3 regions of the Cupriavidus sp. GW822-FHT06G04 genome follow, and region 3 is predicted to be linked to each of the others. Evidence: predicted binding sites of a transcription regulator. Region 3 holds the regulator's gene; each other region holds the start of a gene.
The links. The regulator HrcA, encoded in region 3, represses chaperone genes, less so after heat shock. The targets are predictions, from matches to a motif close to TTAGCACTCNNNNNNNNNGAGTGCTAA.
Positions count from the first base shown of each region.

Region 1: groES (co-chaperone GroES) is a predicted target of HrcA. The motif match lies at 6,175-6,201, and genes of this name have one in related genera.
Region 2: rpoH (RNA polymerase sigma factor RpoH) is a predicted target of HrcA. The motif match lies at 5,265-5,291, and genes of this name have one in related genera.

Region 1 covers NZ_JBXALD010000001.1:89,146-97,186, forward strand. The annotation lists gene AC1RKI_RS00400 (TPM domain-containing protein) at 1-20, shown strand, start outside; gene AC1RKI_RS00405 (TPM domain-containing protein) at 33-569, shown strand; gene AC1RKI_RS00410 (MFS transporter) at 591-1,862, opposite strand; gene AC1RKI_RS00415 (LysR substrate-binding domain-containing protein) at 1,943-2,860, shown strand; gene AC1RKI_RS00420 (metallophosphoesterase) at 3,072-3,860, shown strand; gene groL (chaperonin GroEL) at 4,055-5,698, opposite strand; gene groES (co-chaperone GroES) at 5,789-6,079, opposite strand; gene AC1RKI_RS00435 (patatin-like phospholipase family protein) at 6,416-8,041, shown strand, end outside.
Region 2 covers NZ_JBXALD010000001.1:450,347-458,387, reverse strand. The annotation lists gene AC1RKI_RS02095 (SURF1 family protein) at 1-631, shown strand, start outside; gene AC1RKI_RS02090 (SCO family protein) at 660-1,307, shown strand; gene AC1RKI_RS02085 (COX15/CtaA family protein) at 1,338-2,441, shown strand; gene cyoE (heme o synthase) at 2,450-3,376, shown strand; gene AC1RKI_RS02075 (SCO family protein) at 3,469-4,083, shown strand; gene rpoH (RNA polymerase sigma factor RpoH) at 4,260-5,195, opposite strand; gene AC1RKI_RS02065 (pirin family protein) at 5,540-6,412, shown strand; gene ybiB (DNA-binding protein YbiB) at 6,478-7,467, opposite strand; gene AC1RKI_RS02055 (ABC transporter ATP-binding protein) at 7,583-8,041, opposite strand, start outside.
Region 3 covers NZ_JBXALD010000004.1:220,853-228,893, reverse strand. The annotation lists gene mprA (MprA protease, GlyGly-CTERM protein-sorting domain-containing form) at 1-1,191, opposite strand, end outside; gene AC1RKI_RS11445 (hypothetical protein) at 1,297-1,731, opposite strand; gene recN (DNA repair protein RecN) at 1,771-3,516, opposite strand; gene AC1RKI_RS11435 (NAD kinase) at 3,559-4,476, opposite strand; gene hrcA (heat-inducible transcriptional repressor HrcA) at 4,587-5,639, shown strand; gene hemH (ferrochelatase) at 5,745-6,860, shown strand; gene AC1RKI_RS11420 (RNA-binding S4 domain-containing protein) at 6,883-7,278, shown strand; gene AC1RKI_RS11415 (hypothetical protein) at 7,351-7,506, opposite strand; gene grpE (nucleotide exchange factor GrpE) at 7,792-8,041, shown strand, end outside.

The sequences.
Region 1 (8,041 bases), on a different contig from region 3:
GCGCGTCCGGCAACTGGTAACGGGAGCATTCGATGCAACAAACTTCTGCACCGCGTCCGCCGTTGCACCTTTCGCTCAAGCGCACGCTGCGTCATCTCGGCCATGGCACGCGGACGGCGCGCAAGGCGTTTCCGCGTGACGCGCGACACCAGTTGCAGGTGGCCGTGCACAAGGGCGAACAACATCATCGCGGCGAAGTGCGCGTGGTGATCGAGGCCAGCCTGCCGCTGTCGCTGGCGTGGCGCGGCGCGTCGCCGCGCGATCGCGCCCGCGCACTGTTCGGCGCGCTAGAAGTGTGGAATACCGAGGATCACTCGGGCGTGCTGCTGTATATCAACCTCGCCGATCACGCCGTCGAACTGCTGGCCGATCGCGGCATCGACGCCCGCGTCGATCCGCGCCTTTGGCACGGCATCTGCAATACGCTGGCGCAGGGCCTGGCGCAAGACCTGTCGGTCAAACCCGTGCTCGCCGCCATCGCCCAGATCCATGCGCTGCTGACCGAGCACTTTCCGGCCGATGCTGGCCGCAATCCCAACGAACTCGACGACCGCCCGATCATCCTGTAGGCGGCAGGAGCGCCCGAAACGCTAGGGGCGTTTTTCCATCAGGTACCAGATCGCGGCCAGCACCTGCACGGCGACCAGTCCGGCCCACACCATCATGTGCGCCGACACCGGATAGTGGCCGCCCGTGGCGGGGAAGAAGTCGAGCACGAAGCCGATGCCGATCTGGAACACGAAGGTGGCCAGGAACACCGTCAGCGTCATCGCCGTGGTGGCGCGCCCGATCAACGCATCGGGAAAGCGCCGTGCCAGCAGCGCGTAGGTCAGGATGCCGCTCGATCCGAACACGCCGTAGGCGCCCCACAGCAGGCTCAGCGGCACAAACGGCAGCCGTGCCATCAGCAGCAACTGGATCACGATGAAGCTCATCATCCCGAAACCGGCAAACGCATACAGGCTGATGCCGCGCCGCTCCAGATGGCGTGCGGCCCAGCCGGCGCCCACGCAGCCGGCCATCATGGCCATGCCGATCACGGAAACCAGCCGCGCCGCCTCGCCCGCGGCCAGCCCCTGCACGTCGCGCATGAAGGCGCTGACCCAAAGCGTCTGCACGGCAAGGAAGATGCCCTGATTGAGCAGCGTCAGCGGCACCACGCGCCAGAAGCGCTCGCTGCCCAGAATCTGCCGCGTGCCGCGCATCTGCTCGGCAAAGCTCTCCTTGCCCACGCGCTTGACGTCGGGCACGCCGAACCACAGCAGCACGGCCATGCCGAACGACACGACCGCCATGCCCACGCTGACCGTGCGCCAGTCGGTCCACGACAGCAGCCAGGACAGCGGCGTGCCGACCACCACCGCGCCCAGGCCGCCGATCGCCATCACCAGCCCGTTGAGCAGCGGCATGCGCGAGAGCGGAAACCACATCGACAGCGCCTGGATCGCCGCGCCCAGGCACACCGAAACGCCGACGCCGATCATCGCGCGACCGGCGGCCAGCCCGGCCATGCCAGGCGCGGTGGCAAACACCAGCGACCCGGCCACGGCCAGCATCAGCAGCACGGCCTCGGTGCGGCGCGGCCCGAAGCGGTCGAGCAGAATGCCGGCGGGCAACTGCGCGCAGGCAAAGCCCAGGAAGTAGAAGCTCGTGAGCAGACCCAGGTCGCCCGCGGTAAGTCCCAGTTCGCGCGTCAGATACGGCGCGAAGCCCAGATTGACGCCGCGGAAGATGTACGACACCAGGAAGCCGAGCGAAAAGAAAGCCAGCACGCGCCAGCGTGCCGGTGAGGCGTGATGGGGTTGCGAGGCCGAAGTGGCCGAACGCGTGGAATTAACGGTGGATGCATTCATGCCCAGCATTGTGATCACCGTCGTGGTGCAAGACCAGCGAAAGATACCCGCAGCAATTGTGAGTAGAATTTGACGACTTATGGAAAACCATGGCTGCCAACCGTCCTCCTCACCTACCTCCGCTCCAGGCCTTGCGCGCACTGGAAGCCGCCACGCGGCACCGCAGTTTCTCGCGTGCAGCCGAAGAGCTGGCGCTCACCCACAGCGCCATCAGCCACCATATCCGCGCGCTCGAGAGTAACCTCGGCACCAAGCTGTTCCGGCGCACGGGCCTGTCGATGACGCCCACCAGCGCCGGCGCACGGCTGGCCGAACAGGTGCGCGGCGCGCTGGACCAGCTCGAGGCGGCGCTACGCGAAGCCAGCGACGTCGCCGCCCCGCCCGTGGTGCGGCTGCAGGTCAGCGTGATGGCCGATCTGGCCAACGCCTGGCTGATCCGGCGGCTGCCCAGCCTCCACGCGCAAGCGCCGGAACTGGATCTGCATCTGCGACTGCATGCGGAAATTTCGCCGCCCGATCCGTATTCCGTCGATGTCGGCATCTGGCACCAGCGTGTCGATCTACCCGGATTCGAGTGCCACAACCTCATCGAAGACCATGTGATCGCGGTGGCCAGCCCCGCCCTGCTGGCCCGGTATCCCGGTTTCACCATCGCCGATCTGCCCAACCTGCCGATGCTGCGCTTTGCGCTGCGGCCATGGCGCGACTGGCTGGTACTGGCCGGCCTGCCGCCCGACGAACCCGAGCGCGGCCCGATCTTCCAGGACGCCGGCCTGATGCTGCAATCGGCCGTGGCGGGACTGGGCGTGGCCACGGCGCGGGCGCAACTGGCGCACGACTATCTGGCCAGCGGACAGCTTGTGCAGATCGGCACCACGCGCATTCCGTCCAGCCTGCACTACTGGGTCACATGGCGCGAAGGCAATCCGCGCGAAAAGGCCATCCAGCGCTTTCATGCGTGGCTGCGCGAGCAGGTTGCAGAATCGACATGGCCGTCTCGCACCTGAAACATCTCTCGCTTATGGCGTCCGTTATGTGGACATAGCGGACGCTTCCTACGTCTAACAATAAGCGTCACATTTGGCGCGAGGATTCGGAACGGAAAGAGTCGGCGCCCGCAGGACCGTACGCTGCGCTTGTTTATGCGCCTGGTCTTGACCAGGCCGTCTTTTTTTCGAAGAATCGACCGCACGTCATTGCCACTGCGCGGGAAATTCCATGAAGTTACGCATCCTCAGCGACATACATCTGGAACACAACACGCCCGACGCCGTGCCCGATTGCGCGGCCGATCTGGTCATTCTGGCCGGCGATATCGCCAACGGCCGCGACGGCATCGACTGGGCCGCGGGCGCGTTCAGTGCGCCGGTGGTCTATGTGCCCGGCAATCACGAATACTACGAAAGTGCGTTCGACAAGGTGGACCGCCTGATGGCGGACGGCGCGGCGGAATCGGGCAACGTCACGCTGCTGAACGGCGACGTGGCCGTGATCGAGGATGCCCGCGGCCAGCGTGTGCGCGTGATCGGCACCACATGGTGGACCGACTACTGCCTGTATGGCGAGAACCGCATGGACGAGGCCATGGAGGCCTGTTCGCGCGTGATGGTCGACCATCGGCTGATCGCGACGGCGGGCGACGACGGCCAGCACCGCATGTTCACGCCCGCTGACGCGCTGGCACGCCACCAGGCGGCCACGGCATGGCTGGCACAAACGCTGGCGCAGCCGTTCGATGGCAAGACCGTGGTGGTCACGCATCACGGCCCCGACCTCGGCAGCCTCGACGCCCGATATGCGCACGACGTGGTGTCGGCCGGATTCCTGTCGCGCCGTCCCGATCTGGTTGCGCAAGCCGATCTCTGGATCCACGGCCATACCCACACCAGCTTCGACTACTGGATCGACGACTCCCGCGTGGTCTGCAATCCGCGCGGCTATATTTCCCGGCGCAGCGGCGCGCCCGAGAATCCGGTCTTCGACTGGAGCAAGGTGGTCGAGCTCTGAGCGGCAATCCAACGGCGCGGCGCAGGCAACGGCTGCGTCGGCGCTCTCGGGCGCATCGATTTCTGCATCGCCAGCAACTTCATCGACACGCCGCTTCACCCCCGGCGCGGCCGCCATAAAGAAAAACCCCCGAGGGCTTGCGCCACTCGGGGGTTTTTTCTGACAGGCTGGTTGGCCCGGCAGTCCGGCATGAATTACATCATGCCTTCCATGCCGCCCATGCCACCCATGCCGCCCGGCATTGCCGGAGCCGACTCTTCCTTCGGCGTTTCGGCCACGGCGCAGTCGGTCGTCAGCATCAGCGAAGCCACCGAAGCGGCGTTCTGCAGCGCGGTGCGGGTCACCTTGGTCGGATCCAGCACGCCCATTTCCACCAGGTCGCCGTACTCGCCCGAAGCGGCGTTGTAACCGTAGTTACCCTTGCCTTCGATGACCTTGGCCACCACGACCGAAGCCTCTTCACCGGCGTTCAGCACGATCTGGCGCAGCGGCTCTTCCATGGCGCGCAGCACGATCTTGATACCGGCGTTCTGGTCGGCGTTGTCGCCGGTCAGTGCCGAGATCGCAGCGCGGGCGCGCAGCAGGGCCACACCACCACCGGGGACGATACCTTCTTCCACGGCAGCGCGCGTGGCGTGCAGTGCATCTTCCACGCGGGCCTTCTTTTCCTTCATTTCGACTTCGGTGGCAGCGCCAACCTTGATCACGGCAACACCGCCGGCCAGCTTGGCCACACGCTCTTGCAGCTTTTCACGGTCGTAGTCCGAGGTGGCTTCCTCGATCTGGGCGCGGATCTGCTTCACACGGCCTTCGATCGCGCCTGCATCGCCCGCGCCGTCGATGATGATGGTGTTTTCCTTGCCGATCTCGATGCGCTTGGCCTGGCCCAGGTCCTGCAGCGTAGCCTTTTCCAGCGTCAGGCCGACTTCCTCGGCGATCACGGTGCCGCCGGTCAGGATGGCGATGTCTTCCAGCATGGCCTTGCGGCGGTCGCCGAAGCCCGGGGCCTTGACGGCGGCGGTCTTCAGGATGCCGCGGATGTTGTTCACCACCAGCGTGGCCAGGGCTTCGCCTTCCACGTCTTCAGCGATGATCAGCAGCGGACGGCCAGCCTTGGCCACTTGCTCCAGCACCGGCAGCAGATCGCGGATGTTCGAGACCTTCTTGTCGAACAGCAGCACGAACGGGTTGTCCAGGGCGACAACCTGCTTTTCCGGGTTGTTGATGAAGTACGGCGACAGGTAGCCACGGTCGAACTGCATGCCTTCCACGACCTCCAGCTCGTCGGCCAGCGACTTGCCGTCTTCGACGGTGATCACGCCTTCCTTGCCAACCTTGTCCATCGCTTCGGCGATGCGCTCGCCGATCGATGCATCGCTGTTGGCCGAGATGGCGCCAACCTGGGCGATTTCCTTGCTGGTGGTGGTCGGCTTCGACAGCTTCTTCAGCTCTTCGACGGCGGCGCCAACGGCCTTGTCGATGCCACGCTTCAGGTCCATCGGGTTCATGCCGGCGGCAACGAACTTCATGCCTTCGCGCACGATCGACTGGGCCAGCACGGTTGCGGTGGTGGTACCGTCACCGGCGTTGTCGCTGGTCTTGGAAGCCACTTCCTTGACCATCTGCGCGCCCATGTTCTGCAGCTTGTCCTTCAGTTCGATTTCCTTGGCCACGGACACGCCGTCCTTGGTCACGGTCGGGCCGCCGAAGCTGCGCTCCAGCACCACGTTGCGGCCCTTCGGGCCCAGGGTCACCTTCACTGCGTTGGCGAGGATGTTCACGCCTTCGACCATCTTGGCACGTGCGGCGTCGCCGAACACTACGTCTTTTGCTGCCATGTTCTGAATCTCCGAATCTGGGATGGAGCGCCCCGCCTGGGCGGGGCGATCTGAAAATTGGGTACGACTGAAACGAGAGACCGGCGTCGCTTACTTGTTGACGACAGCCATGATGTCTTCTTCGCGCATGACCAGCAGTTCCTGGCCATCCACCTTCACGCCCTGGCCGGCATACTTGCCGAACAGCACGCGGTCACCCACCTTGACGTCGAGGGCGATGCTGTTGCCCTTGTCATCCTTCTTGCCCGGGCCGATGGCGAGCACTTCGCCTTGATCGGGCTTTTCGGCTGCATTGTCGGGAATCACGATGCCGGACGCGGTCTTGGTTTCGTTGTCCAGACGCTTCACGATCACACGGTCGTGCAGAGGACGCAGGTTCATACGGACTCCTAGATACAAAAAGTGAGATTTGATTCACAAATGGCCGTCATGGTCAGGCGGCCATCAAGTTTTCAGTCTACCGCCGGGGTCGGCTGTTAGCACTCTCCCCCAGGGAGTGCTAATTATAGGGACGGGGTGAGTCGTTTTCAAGACAACGACTTAATGGGGGTATACCCGAGGCCGCGTGGGAATTGCGTCGATCCCCGCGACACCCTACCCTGCGAGGCGTCCGGCGTGTCGTCGCAAACCCCCGCCGCCGCGTTTGCCTGTGTGGCGCCGCGCGCGCCGCGCACCGCCTCTCGTCCCACCGCACCTTACCCGTCCGACGCCATCGTCATGTCAAGTCTCGCCATCGGGCAGCGCCGCATCGCGTCGCGCTGTCTTGCCATGTTTTGCCTTCTGCTCGCGCTGGTCGCGATGCGGCAGGCCCACGCGCAGGATCCGGCCAGCCCGCAAGCGGCGCGGGCCGCACCCGACGGCGCCCGCCCGCGGGTCTGCGTGGTGCTGTCCGGCGGCGGCGCGCGCGGCTATGCGCATATTGGCGTGCTCAAGGCGCTTGAGCGCATGCGCGTGCCGGTCGACTGCATTGCCGCTACCAGCATGGGCGCCGTGGTAGGCGGGCTGTACGCCAGCGGGATGTCAGCCGATGAACTCGACGCGCGGCTGTCGCGCACCAATCTGAGCGACATCGTGTTCGACCGCAACGAGCGCGCGCAGCTGCCGCAGGCGCTGCGCGAAGATGACTTCCAGTATCCGATCGGCATCTCCGCCGGGATCGGCGACGGCCGCGTCAAGCTGCCGGTGGGCCTGGTGCAGGGCAACAAGCTGTTTACGCTGCTGCAGGACTGGACCGCCGCTTGGCCCGGCGATGTCGATTTCAACACGCTGCCCACCCCGTTCCGGACCATCGCCACCGACCTGGGCACCGGCGCGCCAGTGGTGCTCAGCCGTGGTTCGCTGCCGCGCGCGATCCGGGCCAGCGTGGCCGTGCCCGGCCTGTTCGCGCCGTTCAGGCTCGATGGCCATACGCTGGTCGATGGGGGCCTGGTCAGCAACCTGCCAGTGCAGATGGCGCGCGACATGGGCGCCGAGGTGATCATCGCCGTCAACGTCGCCACGCCGCTGGATGATCCTGCCACGCTCGATTCGCCCGCGGCCGTCACGCAGCAAATGGTGACGATCCTGACCAACCAGAACGTGGCGCAGCAGAAGGCGCTGCTCGGCGCGCGCGACATCCTGCTGGAACCGGACCTGGGCACGCTGTCGTTTGCCGATTTCTCGCACGCCAAGGACAGCGTGCAGCGCGGCTACGACGCCGCGCAGGCCATGGCGCCAAGGCTGGCCGCGCTGGCGCTGCCGCGCGAAGCGTGGGACAACTACCTGACCGCGCGTGCCACCCATGTTGCCGCCAACGACCCGCGCCATATCGACGCGATCGAGGTCCACACGTCGGGCCGCATCCCGGCGTCCTATGTGAAACAGTACCTGCGCGCGCGCGAAGGCGACCGCTACGACACCGCCGCGATCAATCACGATCTGACGCAGCTGGCCACCAGCGGCGATTTCGAGAGCGTGACGCAGGACGCGGTGACCGAGAACGGACGCACCGTGCTCAAGGTGGACGCCCAGGAAAAATCGTGGGGACCGCAATTCCTGCTGTTCGGCTTCGGCATGTCCACCACCTTCGACGGCAAGGGCGCGTTCAACCTGCAACTAGGCCACCGCTATCCGTGGCTGACCCAAAGCGGGCTGGAATGGCGCAACGATATCGTGCTGGGCAGCAACCAGGCGAAGTGGCATACCGAACTGCGCCAGCCGGTGTTCGACCGCCTGGGCTTCTATGTGGCGCCGTATCTGGAATATGGCCGCAAGCATGTCGACATCTATCCGGACAACAGCCGCGACCGCAACGCCACGCCGGTGACCGCCGTGCGCGTCGACACGGCGATAGCCGGCCTTGAC
Region 2 (8,041 bases), on a different contig from region 3:
GGCCGCGCGGCAGGCGGCGCTGGCCGCGCAGCCGCCGCTCGATCTGCGCGGCGACACTGCCGACGCGTCGCGCCTGGTCGCTCGGCGCGTGCGCGTGCGTGGCGCCTTCGATGCGGCCCACACCGTGTTGCTGGACAATCGCCCGCATGGCAATGGATCGGACAGCCGCGCGGGATTTCTGGTGCTGACGCCGCTGCGTCTGGCCGGCGGCGGCGGCGTGCTGGTGCTGCGCGGCTGGCTGCCGCGCGATGCGCAGGATCGCACGCGCATCGCACCGTTCGACACGCCGACCGGCGAGATCGAGATCGAGGGGACCGCGCTGGCAGGCGTGCCGCGCGTCTTTGGTCTCGGCCACGATCCTGGAGCGGAGGCCGGCCGCAAGATCCGTCAGAATGTCGATCTTGCCGCCTTTGCGCATGAGATTTCAACGCCACTGGCGCCTGTGGTGGTGGAACAGTCCACCGACCTCGGCGACGGCCTCTCGCGCGACTGGGCCCCGGCCGACTCGGGCGCGCAGCGCAACTACGGCTACGCCGCACAGTGGTTCGGCCTGGCAGCGCTGACCGCGGTACTGGTGGCCGTGCTGGGCTGGCGCCGGGCGCGGCGCGAATCCGCAACGGCAAGCAACTAACCGAACGATGAACGTACAGACCAATTCCATGCCGCAGCAAGATCCCTCGGTCACGCCCGAATCGCGTGGCGACGCCCGTATCGATGCGCGCACGCGTCGCGGCCGTCTGCAAATGCTGATGTTGCTGCTGGTGTGCGCATCGCCGGTGCTTTTCTCGTATTTCACCTATTACGTGATCAAGCCGAGCGGCGGCAGTACCAACTATGGCGCGCTGATCGATCCGCAACGCCCCATGCCGGCCGCGCAACTGATAGACGAGCGCGCCCAGCCGCAACCGCTGACCGCGCTGCGCGGCAAATGGCTGATGTTGATGACCGATGCGTCTGCCTGTGACGAGGCCTGTGCGCGCAAGCTGTTCACGATGCGCCAGATCCGCGCAGGGCAGGGCGAAGACCGCGAACGGATCGTCCCCGTCTGGCTCATCCCGGACCAGGGGCGTGTGGACGAGCGGCTGTCCAACGCCTACAACGAACCCTATGCGGGCGTGCGTTTCATGCGCATGGATCGCGCGGCGATCGCGCAATGGCTGCCCGCGCAGGATGGCGGCCGCATCGAGGACACGATTTTCCTGGTCGATCCGATGGGCAACCTGATGATGCGCTGGCCCAAGGATCCAGACCCGAAGAAGATGAGCGGCGATCTCAAGAAGCTGCTCAAGTATTCCCGCATCGGCTGATGCATTGACTGATTGACCGGCTGTTCCGAAATGCTGCTCCAGCTCGCCATCATTGGCATCCTGATCGCCCTGTTGCCGCTGTCCTATGTGATGGTGCGCGGCAGCCGTGACAAATATCGCAAGCTCGTGTGGATCACGGCGTTCCTGACGCTCGATCTGATCATGTTCGGCAGTTTCACGCGCCTGACCGATTCGGGCCTTGGCTGCCCGGACTGGCCGGGCTGCTATGGCCATTCCAATCCGCATGCGGCAATGGAGCCGATCCGCGCGGCCGAAACGGCCTTGCCGAGCGGCCCGGTGACGCTGGTCAAGGCATGGATCGAAATGATCCATCGCTATTTTGCGATGGCAGTGGGCGTGCTGATCATCTCGCTGATGGTGCTGGCATGGGTCAGGCGGCGCGAACTGAGGCAATCGCCATGGTTTCCGACCGGCGTGTTCCTGTTGGTTTGCGTGCAGGGCGCGTTCGGCATGCTCACGGTGACGATGAAGCTGCAACCGATCATCGTCGTCACGCACCTGCTGCTGGCGATGGCGCTGCTGGCATCGCTGATCTGGCTCGGCTCGCGCAACGATCCGCCGCACGTGGTGGCGCGCGAGGCGGCTTCGCTGCGCGGGGCCGGACTGCTGGCGATCGTGCTGCTGGTGATCCAGATCTTTCTGGGCGGCTGGGTCAGCACCAACTATGCGGTGCTGGCCTGCACTGACTTTCCGCTGTGCAATGGGCAGATCATCCCGGAAATGGACTTTCGTCATGGCTTCACGCTATGGCGTCAGCTTGGCATGACCGCCGACGGCGATTACATTCCGCACGCGGCCCTGGTGGCGATCCACTGGGTGCATCGCGGCTTCGCTTTCGTGGTGCTGGGCTACCTGCTCTGGTTTGGCCTGCGGGCGCGCCGTATGACCGGTCTGACGCGCCACGCCACATGGCTGCTGGGCGTGCTGGCGCTGCAATTGGCCACGGGCCTGTCCAACATCATGTTCGACTGGCCGCTGGTGGCGGCGGTCGCCCATAACGGTGGAGCAGCCCTGTTGCTGATGCTGTTGCTCCGTCTCAACTACAATATCGGCCTCGCGACCCGCTCCGCAGGCGCCGCAGCCCAACCGTCCGTTGCCGCGCGCGCCACATGAAGGACAAGATGCCCCCCGTGGTTACAGCTACCCACTCCCATTCCTCCGTGGGCCGATTGCTTCACCTGGCCCGCCAATACGCCGCCCTGACCAAGCCGCGCGTGACGCAACTGGCCGTGTTCTGCGCGATCATCGGCATGTTCCTGGCCACGCCGGGCATGGTGCCGTGGTCGGTGCTGATCGGCGGTGCCGCCGGCATCTGGCTGCTGGCCGGCGCGGCGTTCGCCATCAACTGCCTGGTGGAACAGAAGATCGACGCGCTGATGCGCCGCACCGCATGGCGGCCGTCCGCCACGGGGGAAATCAGCACGCCTCAGACGCTGGTCTTCTCGGCCATCCTGGGCGGCGCGGGCATGTGGCTGCTGCACGTGTTCGCCAATGACTTGACGATGTGGCTGACCTTCGCCACGTTCCTCGGTTACGCGGTGGTCTACACGATCCTGCTCAAGCCCGCCACGCCGCAAAATATCGTCATTGGCGGTCTGTCCGGCGCCATGCCGCCCGCGTTGGGCTGGGCGGCCGTGGCAGGCACGGTGCCGGCCGAGGCGTGGTTCCTGGTGCTGATCATCTTTACTTGGACCCCGCCGCATTTCTGGGCGCTAGCCCTGTATCGCCGCGCCGACTACGCCAAGTCCGGCCTGCCGATGTTGCCGATCACGCACGGCGAGCGCTACACGCTGTTGCACATCCTGCTGTACACGCTCGTGATGATCGCCGCCACGCTGCTGCCTTTCGTCTACGGCATGAGCGGCTATATCTATCTGGTCGCCGCTTTGGGGTTGGGGCTGGTGTTCCTCGGCTACGCCTGGAAGCTGTTCCGCAACTATTCGGACCAACTGGCCCAGCGTACCTTCCGCTATTCGATCCTGTACCTGTCGCTGCTGTTCGCGGCGCTGCTGGTCGATCACTACTTCAAATTCGTGCCGCAGGCCTGATGCGCCGCCTGCGGCATCTTGCCGCGCCCGAAGTCGAGGCTGACGCGATCGGCGATACTTTCGGGCGAATCCCTCTTCCCGACACTGCCCGCATGCCGAATTCCGCCTCAGGCTTCTTTGCCACGTTCCGCCGCTTGTGCCTGCTTGCGCTCTGCGCCGCGCTGCTGGGGGCGTGCGGTCAATCCAAGCCGTCGTTCAAGAACGTCGATATTTCGGGCGCGTCGGATTTCGGCCAGGATTTCGCGCTGCAGGATCCGACTGGCAAGACCCGCAGACTGGCCGACTTCAAAGGCAAGGTGGTGCTGATGTTCTTCGGCTACACGCACTGCCCCGACGTTTGCCCGACGACCATGGTCGAGCTCAAGCAGGTGATGGAAAAGTTGGGGCCGGACGCCGACAAGGTACAGGTGCTGTTTGTGACGGTCGATCCCGAGCGCGACACGGCGGCCCTGATGGCCCAGTACGTGCCGGCCTTCGATCCGCGCTTCCTGGGTCTGCGCCCCGCCGATGAAGTCGCGCTGAAGAAGGTGACGAAGGACTTCAAGGTCTACTACGCCAAGGTGCCCGGCACGTCTCCCGAAAACTATACGGTGGACCACTCCGCCGGCAGCTACGTGTTCGACCAGAACGGTCAGTTGCGCCTGTTCCTGCGCCACGGCCAGGGCCCCGAGCCGATCGCGCATGACCTCAAGGCGCTGATGTCCTGAAGCGGCCGGCAGGCGGGTGCGGAGCCGCCGGCAAGCGGCTTGCACGCTCCGACGCCCGTTGAGCGCCGAGGCCCGCGATGTCCAGCCCAGCGCCCGATGAGCGGCCCCATACGCCGCCTCACAAAGCAAAAACGCCGGTCGATCGACCGGCGTTTTTCGTCTGGCAAGGGCAAGGATCAGGCAAAAGCGGCCAGCGCACCCTTCATCTTCTTCATCGCAGCCGATTCGATCTGGCGGATCCGTTCGGCCGATACGCCGAATTCGTCGGCCAGTTCATGCAGCGTGGCGCCGCCCGAGCCGTCGTCGTTCACGTCCAGCCAGCGGGCCTCGATGATGCGGCGGCTGCGCGGGTCCAGCTTGGTGAGCGCTTCCTCCAGGCCTTCTACCTGCAGACGGTCCTGGCGCTTGGCCTCGAGCACCTTGGTAGGCTCGTTGTGGTTGTCCGCGAGATAGGCGATGGGAGCGAATTCTTCCTCGCCGTCGTCGATCTGGCCCTCAAGCGCCATATCGCCACCCGACATGCGGGTCTCCATCTCCATCACTTCTTCGGGCTTCACATTGAGCTCGCGCGCCACGGCTTCAATCTGCTCGGGCGTGAAAGTGTGGGCGCCCTGCTTGTGACTGCGCAGGTTGAAGAACAGCTTGCGCTGGGCCTTGGTGGTCGCCACCTTGACCATGCGCCAGTTCTTCAGCACGTACTCGTGGATCTCGGCCTTGATCCAGTGCATGGCATACGACACCAGCCGCACGCCCTGTTCCGGGTCGAAGCGCTTCACGGCCTTCATCAGGCCGATATTGCCTTCCTGGATCAGGTCCGCGTGGGGCAGGCCATAGCCCAGGTACTGGCGGGCGATCGACACCACCAGGCGCAGGTGGGACATCACCAGACGGCGGGCTGCATCGACCGAATCGTTGTCGCGCAGATCGCGCGCAAGGCGAAGCTCTTCCTCGGCGGTGAGCATCGGAATACGATGGACGGCCTGGATATAGCTGTCCAAATTGCCCAGCGTGCCCGGAAACGTCAGCGCAAAGCTGTTCGCGGCAGCACTCTTGGGCGCCGTCGGCAGACGGCGGGAAACCTGGGTTTGATCGGCAGACATGACTGCGTTCACTATGACTCCTTTCGCATCCGGCGGTGGGTTGCCGGTGTGCCCCCTCTGGGACACGCATTGCAACGCATATTAGCACTCGAACCGGACGAGTGCTAAGTTAGAGGAGCTACAAGGTTGATAGTTCCAGCTCATCGAAATCTATTTTCGCATAGCTTCTCACATAGCCCTCCCAAAGTCGGATTCCAGATCCCATAAGGGCTGGCGGGCCACAGCCGGTCAACAGGAAGTTTAGAGGGCCAATCCGTCCATCGGTTTCATACGAATTCACGTCAAATTCGGGATGAAGAATTGCTGGATTCGCTACACTGAAGTTGTTTCGCCGCCTCATTTCCGGAGATGCCTTCATGTCTGCTATCGAACACTTGCTAAAGCCGCATGTGCGGGACATTGGCGAGTTCACAGTTCGCCGCCTGTTGCCCGCCGCCACCACCCAGACGGTCGGTCCGTTTATTTTTTTCGATCATATGGGGCCCGTCGCGATGGAGCCGGGACAGGGCATGGATGTGCGCCCGCATCCGCATATCGGTCTGGCGACGGTCACATACCTGTTCGAGGGCGAAATCATGCATCGCGACAGCCTGGGCAGCGAACAGGTGATCCGTCCCGGCGACGTGAACTGGATGACGGCGGGGCGCGGCATCACCCACTCCGAACGCTCGCCGACGGCTGCGCGCGAGGCGGGACCGCGCTTGCATGGCATCCAGACCTGGGTGGCGCTGCCGAAGGCGCATGAGAACGATCCGCCGTCGTTTCACCACCATCCTGGCGCCACGCTGCCCAAGCTGGAACTGCCGGGCGTGCGCATGACGGTGATCGCCGGCGATGCATTTGGCGCCGAGTCGCCGGTGCGCGTGTACAGCCGCACGCTCTATGTCGCCATCGAGATGGATGCCGGGGCGAGCCTGGTGATCCCGCCCGAACACGTGCAGCGCGGCGTGTACCCGGTGGACGGCAATCTCGAGCTCGATGGCGAAACGCTGCCCGCCGAACACCTCGTGGTGCTCACGCCGGGCGAGCAGGTGACGCTTACGGCGACCATTCCGTCGCGCGTGATGTTGCTGGGCGGCGATCCCACGGACGGCCGGCGCTTCATCTTCTGGAACTTCGTGGCCAGCAGCAAGGAAGCGATCGAGGAAGCCAGCCAGCGCTGGCAGGACGACCAGTTTCCCCACGTGCCGGGCGAGACCGAGCGGATTCCGCTGCCGGTCCGCAAATAGCGCCAGATCCACCGCGCGGCGGACGGCCGCCGGGGCCGACCGGAAAGCCTGGGCGCGACGCGACGCTAGACCGGGCTGGCCCAGGCCACGCGGGTGGCCTGCTTCAGGCATTCCTTGATCGTGTCGATCTGCGTGACGATGGGCGCGGGCACAGGCACCGTGCCGTCGAGCACCTTGCGGATCCACGCCGCGGTGTCTGCCACATCGGTGCCCGCGGGAAGTTCGGGGACCTCGCCGATCGATCCGCTGGTCGGGTCGACCATGGTCCGCTGGTGCCCATCGTGCAGCCAGTCGATGCGGCCGCTGCGGCGCGCATCGGCGACCACTTCGCCCTCGGTGCCGCGCGCAAGCAGCACGTTGGCGGGCTCGTGCGAAAAATAATCGGTGAGCGTTTCGCGATATTCGGGGTGCGTGTAGCTGTAGAGCCGCAGCGCCTCGGCCGGCGTGTGCGCGCCCACCGGCTGCAACATCTTGACGATCGTGTGCGACGAATTGCGCAGGCCGATGATCGCGCGCTTGTCGAGCAGCGTCGACAGCGCCGGCGACAACACATCGATCGGCAACACCGCCAGCGGATGCGAGGCATCGCGCAACTGGTCCTGCGCGGCGCGCGTGGTGGCGCACAACGGCACGCCCAATGCCTCGAACAGCGCCATGCTGGTCACGCGGCCATGAAACGCGCGCGAGCCGTGCACCAGCGTCGGCACCCCGTCGCGCGCCAGCAGCAGCGCCAGCAGCGGCACCAGGTTGGGCTGCTTGCGTGCGCCGTTATAGCTGGGGATCACCACCACGGGGCGGTCGGGCGGGGCGGCAAGCGGCAGGCAATGCCGATGCGCCGCCTCGAGCATCCCGGCCAGCTCGTGCGGTGCTTCGCCCTTGATGCGGTACGCCATCAGCACGGCGCCCAGTTCGATATCGGACACGCGGCCCGCCAGCATCGCGTCGAACAAGGTCTGCGCTTCTTCGCGCGGCAGCGCGCGGGCGCCATTGACGCCGCGTCCGATTTCCTTGATGTACCTGGCGGCCGAAAATGGCGCGGCGGGGGTGGTGGTCATGATGGTGCGGGATTCGTGGGGTTGGGGTTCATGATAGCGCCAGCCGCATTGCTTCGGCCAACGCCACCGCTCCGCACCGCCGGGCATGCATGGCCCGGACCCCGCCCGGACGAGCTCAGGCCGCTTCCTGCAACGCCGGATTGCGCTGCTTGCGATACAGGAAGTCCAGCACGGCGGTGCGGCACGCGTGATACGTCCGGTCGTCGGCAAGTGCCACGCGATCGCGCGGCCGCGCAATATCGACGCTGAGGATTTCCCCGATCGTGGCCGCGGGGCCGTTGGTCATCATGACGATGCGGTCCGCCAGCAGCACGGCTTCATCGACATCGTGCGTGACCATCACCACCGTGCTGCGCGTGCGGGCGACAATCTTGATCAGTTCGTCCTGCAGATGAGCGCGCGTCAGCGCATCGAGCGCGCCGAACGGCTCATCCATCAGCAGCACCTTCGGCTGCATGGCCAGTGCGCGCGCGATGCCCACGCGCTGCTTCATGCCGCCCGAGATTTCATGCGGATATTTGTTCTCGGCATGGGTCAATCCCACCAGCGACAACGTGTCATGCGTGCGCGCCTT
Region 3 (8,041 bases):
CGCGCAGCTCACCGGCTGTCCGCTGCTGTTCACGATCACCTTCGAATTGCCGCAGCCGCCGCCCGGCGCGCTCAGCGTGACCTGCGGGCCGACATTGGCGTAGCTGGCGTTCTCGCCGTCGTTGGCATGGGCGGTCACGGCAATCACGCCGCTGCAATCGGCTGGCGCCTCGACTGCGCCGGCGGAATTGCCGGCGGCTGCCACCACGATGGCGCCGGCCGCGTTGAGATCGTTGACGGCCTGTTGCTCGATGCTCGAACAGGTGCCGCCGCCGAGGCTGATATTGATGATGCGCGCAGGCGTGGTGTTGTTCGGCACGCCGGGCACACTCAGGCCGCCCGCCCAGCGCATGCCGTCGACGGTATCGGAAAGCAGCGCGCCGCAGCGGCCGGAAACACGCACGGGCTGGATACGCGCGGTCCAATCTACGCCGGCAATGCCCTGTGAATTATTGGTGGCGGCTCCCAGCACGCTGGCCACGCGCGTGCCGTGCCACGTGCTATTCGACGCCCCCGATCCATCCGAACAGGTCGTGCCATTTGGCACGTAGTCGCCGGGATCGGTGGGATCGCTGTCGCGGCCGTCGCCATCGACGGAAACGGTCGTCGAGCTGATGAAGTCGTAGCCCTGCACCAGCCGGCCAGCGAGATCGGGATGCGGCAGATAACCGGTGTCCACCACGGCGATCACCACGCTGGCGCTGCCGCGGCTGCGATCCCAGGCGCGCGGCAGGTTGGCGCCGCCCACCACCGTGGCCGGCGACTGCATGTAGAGCTGCTTGGCGGCGAAATCGGGATCGTTCGGCACCGTGTCATGCAGCCGCAGCCAGCGGTCCGGCACGGCGTCCGCCACGCGCGGATCCTCGCGCAGCCGCTTGGCCACGGTTTCGGGGTCGTCGCCCTTGTTGTCCTTGACGGTCAGCAGTTGCAGCGCGCCGGCCATCGGCCGCTTGACCGACAGCGCAAGCCCGGTGTTCGATTCCACGCGGCGCATGCGCGTGGTGTCGGCGCTGGTGTCCACGGTCTGGCTGCCATCGCGCCACCGCACGATGTAGTTGCCCGTGTACACCGGCGCCTGCCGGGCCACCGGCGCGTCGGCCTGAGCGGCGCCGGGCGCGCCGAGCAGCGCGGCGGTGGCGACCAGCAGCGCTGGCACGATGGACCGGTGGTACTTCAGCTTGGCGTACGGCATCTGCGCTCCTGTGGAGATCCAGTGTGCGACTGCTGATCGATGACTTCGTGCTGACGGCGGCGGCGCGGCGCGCCGGGAACTTTGTTGCCTTGGCGCCGCGCAGATTTAGTTCGGAGGCATGTCGCGACCGGTGGGCATGGCGCGATGGGGCTTCAGCACGCGGTCCGGCGTTGCCGATTCCACGCGCGGCGCCGCCTGCAGCGTGGCCACCGCCTGATCGAGCGTGACATCGGCTTGCGCCGTGATGGCCGTCACCAGCCATACGCCGCCGGACATCGGCCGCTTGACCACATAGCGCACCGGACCTTGCACATCAGCCAGAAGTTTGCCTGCGTCCTCGGATACTGTCACTTCGGGCGCGGTGAACTTGACGAGGATATCGCCGATGGCACGATCGTCCGTGATGCTGCCTCGCGGCGGTGCGAACGACTTCGATTCCGACGCGCAGCCCGACGCCGCGAACAGGGCGGTCAGCGCCAGCGCGGCAGCGGAGACAGCGGCGGCGCGGCGCAGGGGCGATGGCGGCTTGCGGTGGGTCATCGGTTTCAAACTCCTGTATTCATGGTGCCGGGTGGACGTTCAGATCGCCACGCGGCGTGGCTTGCGGCCGCCGCCTTCGCGCGGGGCATTGGCCGGCGTTGCCGACTCGGCAGCGGCGCGGGCGCCTTGCGCCAGCATCTCTTCCGCATGTTGCATCGTTGTGGCAGTGACCGTGGCACCGCCGAGCATGCGGGCGGTTTCGTTGACGCGGCCGGCGGCATCCAGCACACGAATGCGCGAGCGCGTGATCGCGCCTTGCTGGCCGGGCTGGCTGTCCTTGCTGACCAGCAGATGTGTGCCGGCCTGCGCGGCCACCTGCGGCAGGTGCGTGACGCACAGTACTTGGCGTGAACGGCCCAGTTCCTGCAGCCGCCGCCCCACCACCTCGGCCACGGCGCCGCCAATGCCAGTATCGACTTCGTCAAAGATCAGCGTGGGTGTCGGCGCGGCCTCGCTGGTGATGACCGAGATGGCCAGGCTGATACGCGCCAGTTCGCCGCCCGACGCCACGCGCGCCAGCGGTCGGGCGCTGACGCCAGCGTGGCCGGCCACCAGGAATTCGATCTGTTCGAGACCGTGGCTCTGGCCTTCGTCCAGCGGATTGAGCGCTACTGCGAAGGTGCCGCCGGCCATCGACAACCCCTGCATGGCGTCGGTGACCGCCCTGGACAGCGCGTCGGCTGCCGTCTTGCGCGCGGCCGACAGGTGCTGGGCCAGCGTCAGATAGGCGGCGCGCGACGCTGCTTCGCGTGCCAGCACCTTGTTGATGTCCTGCGAGGCCTGCAGGTCGTCCAGTTGCTGGCGGCGCGCGATCAGTTCGTCGCACAGTTGTTCGGGCGCAAGCCGGTACTTGCGCGCCGTGGCGTGCAGCGCCTGCATCCGTTCTTCCACCGTCTGCAGGCGTTCAGGGTCCAGTTCGAGCCGGTCGACATAGCGATTGAGCGAATGCGCGGCTTCTTCCACCTGCACCAGGGCCGGCTCGAGCGCGGCGAGCACGTCGCGCAGGCCGGCATCGACGTCGGCAAGCTGTTGCAGCCGGTGCACCACGCCGTTGAGCACCGACATCACGGCGCCATCCGATTCGGACAGCGCGTCGAGCGCGGCGTGGCTGCCGTCGATCAGGCCGGCGGCATGCGACAGACGGTTGTATTCGGACTGGATGTCTTCCCATTCGCCCGGCTGCGGCGCGAGCTTGTCGAGTTCGCCGACCTGCCATTCCAGGCGTTCGCGCTCCAGCTGCATCTCGCGCGATTGCAGCTCCACCGCCTCGCGCTGCTTTACGCAGGCACGCCATGCGCGCCACGCTTCGGCCACGGCGGCGCCCTGTTCGGTCAGCCCGGCGTGGGCGTCAAGCAGGCGGCGCTGGGCGTCGGGACGCAACAGCAACTGATGCGCATGCTGGCCGTGGATATCGACGAGCTGGTCGCCGACCTCGCGCAACTGCGCAAGCGTGGCGGCGGCGCCATTGATGAACGCCTTGCTGCGGCCCGAGGCGTCGACCGTGCGGCGCAGCAGCACAGTGCCGTCGTCGCCGGCCAGGTCGCGTTCGGCCAGCCAGGCGTCCAGGGCGGGATGGGTATGGAAGGTCGCCCCGATGCTGGCGCGCGCCGCGCCTTCGCGCACCACGCCGGCGTCGGCGCGTTCGCCTAGCACCAGCGCCAGCGCATCGATCAGGATCGACTTGCCCGCGCCGGTTTCGCCGGTGAACACGGTAAAGCCGCTGGAAAAATCCAGGTCGAGCGCATCGACGATGACGAAATCACGGATGGACAGGCTGCGCAGCATCTTGGGCGGGTGGCGGTGGACGTGAGACGAAGGGGAGGGGGCTTACAGCCGGTTGTCTTCGGTCGGATATTCGTGCCAATGCAGCTTCTTGCGCAGCGTGGCGTAATAGTTGTAGCCCACCGGATGCAGCAGGCGCACCGTCTTGGCCGAGCGGCGCACCACGATGCGGTCGCCGGGCAGCAGCGAGGCCAGCGACTGCATGTCGAAATTCACGCTGACGTCGCGCGCGCTGGCCACTTCGATCGTCACTTCGGCGTCGTGCGGCAGCACGATCGGGCGATTTGACAGCGCATGCGGTGCAATTGGCACCAGCACCAGCCCGGACAGCGTAGGATGCAGGATCGGCCCGCCCGCCGCCAGCGCATAGGCGGTGGAGCCGGTGGGCGTGGAGACGATCAGGCCGTCCGAACGCTGGTTGTACATGAAATAGCCATCGACCGAAACGGCGAGCTCTACCATGCCGGAAATGCCGGAACGGTTGACTACCACGTCATTAAAGGCCAGCGCCGAGAAGATGACGCTATCGTCGCGGATCACGCTCGATTCGAGCAGCATGCGCGATTCCTGCTCGTAGTGCCCGGTCAGCATTTCCGGCAGCGTGGTGGTGACGTCTTCGAGCGGGATGTCGGTCATGAAGCCCAGCCGGCCGTGGTTCACGCCGATCACGGGCACGTCGCGGCCCGCCAGCTGGCGCGCCAGGCCAAGCAGGGTGCCGTCGCCGCCCAGCACGACGGCGACGTCGGCCTGCTGGCCGATCTCGTCGGGCGTCAGCACGGGATAGCCGGTCAGGCCGGTGGCCATTGCGGTTTCGCGTTCGAACACCACATCCTGCCCATTGCGGGAAATACAGGAGGCCAGTTCTTCGAGCGGGCCTTCGATACCGGCGGTCGAATACCTGCCCACCAGGGCAACGGTCTTGAACGGCGGGCGCGCGGCGGAGGTCTTTGAGGGGGCAGACATGGCGGGATTAGACCATACCGGCGTGACCATTGTCAGCATTGGGGCGTAACGGCGCGCAGCCGTGCGCGGCGACGCCCGAACGGGCCAGTTTTGATTAAAATTCCGACACCATGGATGAACGTTCGAAAACGCTTCTCAAAACCCTGATCGAGCGCTACATCGCCGAGGGACAGCCCGTGGGCTCCCGGACCCTGTCGAAATTCTCGGGTCTGGACCTGTCGCCCGCGACGATCCGCAATGTGATGTCCGATCTCGAGGAAATGGGTTTCATCGCCAGCCCGCATACGTCGGCGGGGCGCATTCCCACGCCGCGCGGCTATCGGCTGTTTGTCGACACGATGCTCACTGCGCGGCCGCTGGAGCGCGCGCCCGAGCTGGCCGCGCAACTGGCCGAGTTGCAGGACCAGATTCAGGGCCAGATGGCCAACCAGCAGCTCGGCCCGCAACGGATGATTACCGCCGCGGCCCATACGCTGTCGAACCTGTCGCATTTCGCGGGAGTGGTAATGACGCCGCGGCGCGCGCAGTCGTTCCGGCAGGTGGAATTCATGCGGCTGTCGGACAAGCGCATCCTGCTCATCATCGTCAGTCCGGAAGGTGACGTGCAGAATCGCATCATCCAGACCGACCTGTCCTACACGCCAGCGCAACTGATCGAGGCGGCCAACTTCTTCAACGCCCACTACGCGGGGATGAGCTTCGATGCCGTTCGCGATCACCTGCGGGTGGAACTGCAGGACCTGCGGCGCGATATGTCGACCCTGATGCAGGCCGCGGTCGAGGCCGGCAGCAGCGCGATGGCCGAGGATAACGGCGAGCAGGTGTTCATTTCGGGCGAGCGCAAGTTGCTCGAGGTTGAAGACCTGTCGTCCAGCATGGACAAGCTGCGCCGTCTGTTCGATGTGTTCGAGCACAAGACCAGCCTGCTGCAGTTGCTCGATGTGTCGAGCCGCGCGCAGGGCGTCCAGATCTTCATCGGCGGAGAAAGCCAACTGGTACCGCTCGAGGACATGGCCGTGATCACCGCGCCGTACGAAGTCGATGGGCAGATCATCGGCACGCTTGGCGTAATCGGTCCCACTCGGATGGCGTACGAACGCGTGATTCCGATTGTCGACATCACCGCGCGGCTGCTATCCAGCGCGCTCAGCCAGAACTCGTGACCCGCATTGCGTGTCTGTCCACTGCCGGCCGGACCACCCGGCCGGCGGTCTTCCCCCAAGAATCGGCATCTCGCAACGGCCGCGGCCGTTGCAAACGGAAACCTCATGACGTTTTCGCCTGAACCGGCATACCAGCATGGCCAGCCGCCGCGCACCGCGATCCTGTTGATCAATCTCGGCACCCCGGACGCGCCCACGCCCAAGGCGGTGCGCCGCTATCTGAAAGCCTTCCTGTCCGATCCGCGCGTGGTGGAAATCCCGCGGCTGCTGTGGCTGCCGATCCTCAATGGCCTGATTCTGCCGTTCCGCTCGCGCGCCTCGGCAATCAAGTACGAGTCGATCTGGCTGCGCGAAGCGCATATGACCGGATCGCCGCTGCTGGTCCATACCGAACGCCAGGCGCACGCGCTGCAGCAACTGATGCACAAGCTCGGGCACGACGTGACGGTGGCCTGCGCCATGCGCTACGGCAATCCGTCGATCGAATCGGTCATGGAAACCCTGCGCCGGCAGGGCACCGAGCACATTCTGCTGCTGCCGCTGTATCCGCAGTTTTCGGGGACCACCACGGCTACCGCGTTCGACGAAGTGTTCCGCGTGCTGGCGACGTGGCGCAACCAGCCGGAACTCCGCCTGGTCAAGCATTTCCACGATCACCCGTCCTATGTCGAAGCGCTCGCCAGCAAAGTGCGCGATTACTGGGGCGAGCACGGCGCGCCCGATTTCGCGCGCGGCGACAAGCTGATCCTGTCGTTTCACGGCCTGCCGCGCCGACTGCTCGATCTCGGCGACCCCTATCATTGCGAGTGCCTGAAAACCGGCCGGCTGCTCGGCGAGGCGCTTGGCCTGCAGCCGGGGCAGTATCAGGTGACGTTTCAGTCTCGTTTTGGCAAGGCCGAGTGGCTCCAGCCCTATACCGCGCCGACGCTGGCGGAACTCGGCAAGGTCGGCACGCACCGCGTGGACGTGTTTTGTCCCGGATTTCCGGCGGATTGCATCGAAACCCTGGAAGAAATCGCCATGGAGGGGCAGACCGAATTCCGCGTGGCGGGCGGCAACGAGTTCCACTTCATTCCGTGCCTGAACGACAGCGAGGCTTGGGTGGCGGGCATGGCGGATATTGCGCTGCAACATCTGCAAGGCTGGCCGCTCCGGCAACCGCATCCGCATGAACTGGAGGAGCGGCGCAGTCGGGCGCACGCACGTGGCGCGGCCGCGTAGGCGTATTGCTCAAGGACAAGACATGCAGGTGAATTTCGAACCCGATGCGCGTATGCGAATCGACAAATGGTTGTGGTGCGCGCGGTTCTTCAAGACGCGCTCGCTGGCGGCCGAGGCGGTCGAGCGCGGGCGTGTGACCGTGAACGGTCAGCCGGTAAAAAACTCGCGCGAGGTCAAGCCGGGCGATACCGTGGTGCTGGAAGCGCACCAGCAGCGCTGGGAGGTGACAGTCAAGGGCGTCCCGGCGTCGCGTGGGGCCGCGCCCATCGCGCAGACGACCTATGCCGAAAGCCCGGAAAGCCAGGCGCGGCGCCAGCTGGAGGCCGATCGGCGGCGTTTGCAGCCGGAGCCGACGGCGCAGTTGCAAGGCCGGCCGACCAAACGGGACCGCCGGCGGATCGACGACTTCAGAGGGTGATTCGGAAGGTGGATTTGCGAATGCAGGCACGCCGCCGCAGCGAGGTGCCGCGGCAGTGCGAACGTCAGAGGATTAGCGGACGTATGGGACGATGTAGTGCTTGAATACGGCCTTGCCACTGCCATACTCGGTGTCGCGCGGTGCGACCGCGTCGGACAGGCAGATAAAGGCCGTCATCGCCGACAGGGCGGCAATCAGGCAAAGCGTCACGACAGGCAGCTTGTGCATGGCGAATCTTCCAAAGGATGCACCAAATTGATCCACCTTAGGCTCCCGTTATTTTTGTCATTTTTTCTTGCATTGAATCTTAGTGTTTGCGATGCAGCAAATCAATGACGCCGCTCTTTCATCGACCGCCGCTTTGTAACGGCGTATTTCGGCGTCTCTGAACCTCCACACTTGAAAAACTGGAGGGGCGTCGCCAAGTGCGGCTAGACTTGCCTGCCTGGCATCCAAATCACCCGACGGCCCGTTCTTTTTGCGGGCCGTGCTTTAGCTTTGATACGAATCGACATGGAAGAACAGAATCTGACGCCAACTCCCGATATGCAGCAAGCGGCCCAGGCAGCCGCTTCCCCGCAGGCGCCCGACGCTGCAGCCACGGTTGCCGACGACGTCGCCCGGCTGACGCAACAGGTTGCCGAACTGGAAGCCAAAGCCAAGGAGCATTTCGACATGTACCTGCGCGCCACGGCCGAAGGCGAAAATATCCGCCGCCGTTCGCAGGAAGAGGTCGCCAAGGCGCACAAGTTTGCGATCGAGA